DNA from 2 places in the Anaerocolumna sp. AGMB13020 genome. Region 2 is predicted to be linked to the other one. Evidence: a T-box and tRNA genes for the amino acid it is inferred to sense, from the RefSeq annotation. Region 2 holds a T-box; the other holds one or more tRNA genes.

Region 1 (3,439 bases), 440 kb from region 2:
ATCCTATGATATACTGGTAATTATTAATATAAAATACAAAAATCAAGGAGGTGGCTATACATGAAAAGCTTAGTATTTCGTAGCGTTGAGAGTAATGTAATAACGGAGGTAATGCTGATTGAATTACAAAAAAGGAGCAGATGTATTGCCGGACCAACTGTTAAAGGAAGTACAGCAATACGCTGAAGGATGCCTTGTATATATTCCGAAGCGAAGCAGCAAGGCACAATGGGGATGCATTAGTGGCACCCGTGAATGGATTGATAAGAGAAATGAAGAAATAACCTGTTTATTCAGACAGGGAGAACCGGTTAAGAATTTGTCGGAAGAATATCATCTGAGTGAAGATACCATCAGAAAAATTATATATAAGAGAAATCAGATATAATCATTCTTACCCTGGCTTACAAAGGAAAACTATGAGATAATACAGTTGACCGGTCGATTCCAACAGGAAAGGGGATGGTTATATTGAACAACAAATTAGAGGTGTTTAAACTCTAAGGAGTAGGAGAGGTATTGCTTAAGCAATTAGGCAGTACCTTTCTTTTCGTGTTAGAAGCAATTATAAGGTTTAATAGTTATATTACCAAGAAGCATAAAAGGAAGTTTAAAAGAAGTACAAAAAGAAGCATAAAAGGAAGGTATGCATCCAGCTTATCTGGTTGCTATTTCCTAAGGCCTGTGCTACACTGATTGTAAAATAGCAATCATTATAGACATTTTCAAACAGACCAGGGGAGGTTACGACAAAATGCCTGATAAGATATGGGATCAGTTGAGTGACGATGAAATCATTTCTATGATTCATGGCGGGGATTCCTATGCAATGGACTTTATGCTCACCAAATATAAAAGTCTGGTGAAAAACAAAGCAAAGGCTCTTTTTTTAATTGGCGGGGATAAAGAGGATTTAATACAGGAGGGCATGATAGGTCTCTATAAAGCTATCAGAGACTATGATACGGATAAAGACAGTACCTTTTACAGCTTTGCTGACCTTTGTATCTCGAGGCAGATTTACACCGCAATCAAAGCCTCCAATCGAAAGAAAAACATTCCTTTGAATACCTACGTCTCATTATACGCACCTGCTTACAGTGAGAATGCAGATCAGGACGAGAAAGAAACCCTGGCTGATATCATGAGTCAAAATAAAATTTCAAATCCTGAAGAATTAGTTATTGACAAAGAGAGTACAAGTATGTTAGAATATGAACTCGTAAGGCATTTAAGTCAGTTTGAAAAAACAGTTTTGGATTTATATTTGCATGATTATTCTTACCTTCAGATAGCAGACAAATTAAAGAAAGAACCAAAGTCAATTGATAATGCATTGCAGCGAATTCGTTTGAAGCTGAATACAGTTTTGAAGGATTTGTATTAAATAAATAACTGCCCCCGTAGCTCAGTCGGTAGAGCGTTACCTTGGTAAGGTAAAGGTCTCGAGTTCAAGTCTCGTCGGGAGCTCTCAAGAAAACCTGGTAAATTCAAGGGTTTGAACGGTTTTAAAAAGTTAAAAGGCATCCATTAACGGGTGCCTTTTTTATGCCTTGGTAACTGTTTGGTTTTGCTTATTTTATCTGATTCTTTTTGGCTGGAGCATAGATGTCATTGTGGTGCTTGTCTGAGTGTACCCCAGTTGAGCTGATACGATTCTAAGATCAACGTCTTCTGGTATAAGCATAGTACCAGTGTGCCTTGTTCTAAGCAATGGATATGAAGGATTTGAAGGATTCATCCTCAACGGTTGCATTATATTTGTGGATAATATCCTTAAAAATCTGATAAGGTGTGGATATATTCATTTACTTATCGTTTCGCCGGATAAAGATATAAATATATTCATTTGCTTGCCGTTTCGCGGGAGAAAGATATGGTTCGTATCCTGCTAGTTTTTACCTTCACAACTTTCCATTGATTGCCCAGTTTATTTGTGTTGATATTGACATTACAAGTATAGTGTGTAATCGTATATATAAACCACTGAATGTGCGAATGCATTGCAGGTGGTGTTTTTATTTGGATGGATATATAAAAATCCATATTTGGTAGAACTTGCCAATTCGTTAAGAATACCTGCGCCATGATTACTTAATGTAGCCATGACCTGCTCTGCAAATTTATTATCTATGAGTCTTCCTACGCATGAAGGAAGGCTTTTTATGTCGAGTTTTGAAATATAAATGAACAAAGCATGAAAAAAAATCATATATTTGAATAAAACAAGATTCGTTTGAGACTTTTCCATAATATCTTCAATAAGGTAATTGATTGGTTTGTTTATCTTACCTGAGTATTATGAAGGAATTGGACTGCTTACTTGGAATATTTATATCTCTTTTTTGGACATCTGAAAAAAATATTTTTTATCTAATCTGATATTATCTTACCATCTCTTAGAATAATAGTCTATTCATTTTTGGGGTATGCTTTATACTAAAGGTATACTAAAAGGGAGGTAAACAATATGTTGAGTATTGAACGTGCAGATGTACAGGATGCTAGTGCAATCACAGAAATTAAAATAGCAGCATATAATCAAGAAGTTAATACATATTTGGGGAGAAATGGAGGCCCGCCTGGTTATGATAGTATAGAATCACAAATTTTCATAATAAAAAACTTTATTTCCTATAAAATCATATTGGATAGCCATATTATAGGAGGATTCTTTCTCATAACAATAGATAAAGAAACAATGCGTTTTGAAGACTTTGTTATTAATCCGATCTATCAAGGAAAAGGATATGGATATAGAACAATGGAATTAATTGAAGAAAATTATAGGGATATCTTAGTATGGCAACTTTCAACACCAGTTTTCAGTAAAGTTAATCAATACTTATATGAGAAATTTGGATACACCGAAGTGTCCAGAGATGACAATGAGATAGAGTACATAAAGAGAATAGTAACTTGATCGACTTAATAGTTCACTACCAGCTATCAATTCAGTTGGTAGTTTTTTATACCAAGAATTAAAAGTGGATAACATGGGCAATGATAATAATTAAACACAATTAAATAGATTAAAATTATATTGCAAGATGCCGAATGTTGTGCTATATTATTTTTAAAGATTTACAACTAACAGATATGACTTCTCAAATACTGAATATGAATCATACTGGATGAAGTTGTGATGCTGACTGTAATATAAATTAAAAATATGTAGTGTGAGGTGGCTGATATATGAGACTTGGTTTTAAAATAGGTGCTAGATTTCTAAAATCAAACATAGGGCAGACTATACTGATAATCTTAGGAATCTCCATAGGTGTTTCGGTACAGATTTTTATCGGTTCTCTTATTCAGGGACTCCAAAAAAGTCTGGTGGATAAAACAATTGGAAATGCATCACAGATAACCGTTACAGCGGATGCAGCAGACAAAAAAATAAATGATTATGATGAAATTATTAAATTGATACAATCGG
Region 2 (3,439 bases):
ACTCATCTGTATATTGCTATTTCAAAAATGGAGGCTCAATTAAAAGAGTTAGTTAATAACAATCCTAATTGGAGAAAAAATGCAATATCATTTACAAATCGCTATATAAATGAAGGATTAAAAGACAGGGCACTTACGCGTGATTTGGATTGGGGAATAGACGTTCCAAAAGAAGGATTTGAGGATAAGAAAATTTATATCTGGGCAGAAAATGTTCTGGGATATTTATCTGCCAGTCAAATTGCGGCAGAACAAACTGGTGATGATTATAAAAAGATATGGGGAGTAAATGCGAAACATTATTATGTTCATGGAAAAGATAATATTCCTTTTCATACTATTATTTTACCAGCATTGCTTATTGCCAATGGAGATGGATGGCATTTGCCAGATGAGATTATATCAAGTGAATATTTGACCTTGGAAGGCAGAAAAATATCTACAAGTCAGAATTATGCAATTTGGGTAAAGGATATTATAAATAGATATAATGCTGATTCTGTTAGATATTACTTGTTGGCAAATGGACCCGAAAAAAAGGATGCAGATTTTTCATGGCGGGAGTATGTGAATAGCCATAATGGTGAGTTGCTTGGTGCATATGGTAACTTTATCAATAGAACACTTGCTTTTATCAATAGATATATGAATGGAATTATTCCGGCAGGGAATTTGAATTCAGAAATTGAGGTGAAAATTGATCAGCTATTTTGTGAAACAGGAGAAAAAGTAGAGGCAGGTAATCTAAGGGATGCCATTGATGGAATATTTGAATTTGTACGATATGCAAATAAATTCTTTGATATTGAGCAGCCTTGGATTACAAGAGTTACAGATGTTGAGGCTTGTGATAACACACTTTTTAATTGTGTTCAAGTTATAGCTAATTTAGGAATATTGCTACATCCTTTCTTGCCATTTTCATCTGAAAAGGTTTGTAAGTGGCTAAAAATAAGTAATGTATGGGAAAAGCAATATGTATTGACCGGTTATCAATTACCAGAAATAGAGATATTATTTGAAAGAATTGATAAAAAAGTGATTGAAGAGGAAAAAGCCAGATTGGAAAAGCAGGAGGAAGTATAAGATGAATCATTTAGGTACAAAGACTCTTGAAACTAAGCGATTAGTATTAAGACCATTTAAGGAAACTGATGTTGAAGATATGTATCAGAATTGGGCAAGGTGTTTCAAGGCTTTTTTAATGCTTAGAAATAGGCTTTTGTTGTGAGTTAATTTATTTTACTAATTATAGTTCTATGATTTCTGCTGTCTTTTTCCTGGTAGATGAAAGAACGTCCGCATAAGAGATAAGTATAGATTAACAAATATTGTATATGCCTATTGACATTACAAAATGATTTGATATAATCAACTGTAATAACATAAGAAAAGCAAAGACGGAAAAAGTAATTTATTGGAACCATACAGAGAGAGAAACATTTGGTGAGAGTTTTTCATGAGAGATAATAAATGAAAACCATTCCTGAGCTGTAATACTGAATTAAGTAAGTGTTACCGTATGACTGCGTTAAAGTATAGGATTTGTTAGAATCTGAAGTGAAAAGTTAAGGTGGAACCGTGCATTAGAATTTATGCACCCTTAAATTAATGGTAATATGCCATTGATTTTTGGGTGCTTTTCTTATGTTGAAATTTATTAAATGTCGTAAAGGCATATTTTGAAAGGAGAACATAAGAAATGAAAGTTAGTATGAAAGATGGAACGGTAAAAGAGTGTAAATTTGAGGAGGAGTTAGGAAAAGAGGCATTTTGGCACACAGCTTCGCATGTTCTGGCACAGGCAGTTAAACGTATTTATCCTACTGCAAAATGCGCAATTGGACCGGCAATTAGAGATGGATTTTATTATGATTTCGAATTTGACTTTATTTTTTCTATTGAACATCTGAAAAAAATAGAAGATGAAATGAAAAAAGTGGTAAAGGAGAATTTAATATTACAGAGATTTGAATTGAGCAGGGATGAAGCAGTATCACTGATGTCAGAGAAAAAGGAACCGTATAAAATCATATTGATAAATGATTTGCCAATTGGAGAAAAAATCAGTTTCTATGAGCAAGGTGAATATGTTGATGTATGTGCAGGGCCTCATATTTCTAATACAAACCTGATAAAGGCATTTAAATTGACAACGATAGCAGGTGCTTATTGGAGGGGAAATGAACAAAACAAAATGCTCACAAGAATCTATGGTGTGGCATTTCCTAAAAGTAATCTACTAGAAGAATATCTTGAGTTACAGGAAGAAATAAAAAGAAGAGATCATAGAAGACTAGGGAAGGATTTGGGACTATTTGCACTATTTGAGGAAGGCCCTGGTTTCCCGTTTTTTCTTCCAAATGGAATGATACTAAAGAATCTATTGATAAATTATTGGCGAGAAATTCATGAAAGAGAAGGGTATCATGAAATATCTACTCCGATTATTCTCAATCGAGATTTGTGGCAGACATCAGGACATTGGGACCATTATCGTGAAAATATGTATACTACAGTTATTGAGGATATGGATTATGCTATTAAGCCTATGAACTGCCCAGGGGGGATGCTGGTATATAAGCAAAAGCCACATTCTTACCGTGAGTTACCAATAAGAGTAGGAGAACTAGGTTTAGTTCATAGAAATGAAAAATCAGGTACGTTACATGGATTAATGAGAGTACGAAGCTTAACACAGGATGATGCGCATATTTTTATGACACAAGAGCAGGTTACACAAGAAATAGTGGGCGTAATTTGTTTAATTGATGAGGTTTATAATAAATTTGGATTCAAATATTCTATGGAATTATCTACTAGACCAGAAAATAGTATTGGTAGTGATGAAGATTGGGAATTAGCAACGGAGAGCCTTAAAACAGCTTTAGAAGTAACAGGGAAAAAGTATGTTATAAACGAAGGTGATGGAGCGTTCTACGGCCCCAAGATTGATTTTCATCTAGAAGATTCCATGGGGAGAACATGGCAGTGTGGAACAATTCAATTGGATTTTCAACTACCACTTAGGTTTGGAGCAGAGTATATAGGTGCTGATGGTGAAAGACATAGACCTATTATGATCCATAGAACAGTTTTTGGATCGATAGAACGATTTATTGGAATATTAATAGAGCATTATGCAGGAAAGTTTCCTTTATGGCTGGCGCCTGTTCAAGTTAAAATCTTACCGATTTCTGACCGTTTTATCTCATATAGTAAAGAAGTGATGAATGTATTAAAAAAATCTGGTTTTCGTTGTGAAATGGATACTAGGGCAGAGAAAATTGGCTATAAGATTCGCGAAGCACAATTAGATAAAGTACCATATATGATTGTTGCCGGACAGAAAGAAATGGAAAATGGTGTAGTGTCAGTTAGAAAAAGAGAAGTAGGAGATTTGGGTAGCATTGAAATAAGTGAATTTATCACGATATTA

Evidence for each region. A T-box is a leader RNA that pairs with one kind of tRNA and senses whether it is charged. The one in region 2 lies ahead of thrS (threonine--tRNA ligase), so its partner is inferred to be a tRNA-Thr.
Region 1: it encodes a tRNA-Thr, which carries the amino acid that the T-box ahead of thrS (threonine--tRNA ligase) is inferred to sense. The anticodon was not compared.

Annotation. Positions count from the first base shown of each region.
Region 1 is NZ_CP136910.1:3,983,923-3,987,361, forward strand. It holds gene R2R35_RS16510 (CD3324 family protein) at 119-388, shown strand; gene sigH (RNA polymerase sporulation sigma factor SigH) at 755-1,387, shown strand; tRNA gene R2R35_RS16520 (tRNA-Thr) at 1,398-1,470, shown strand; gene R2R35_RS16525 (GNAT family N-acetyltransferase) at 2,471-2,923, shown strand; gene R2R35_RS16530 (ABC transporter permease) at 3,196-3,439, shown strand, end outside.
Region 2 is NZ_CP136910.1:3,543,777-3,547,215, forward strand. It holds gene metG (methionine--tRNA ligase) at 1-1,086, shown strand, start outside; T-box leader at 1,389-1,608, shown strand; gene thrS (threonine--tRNA ligase) at 1,703-3,439, shown strand, end outside.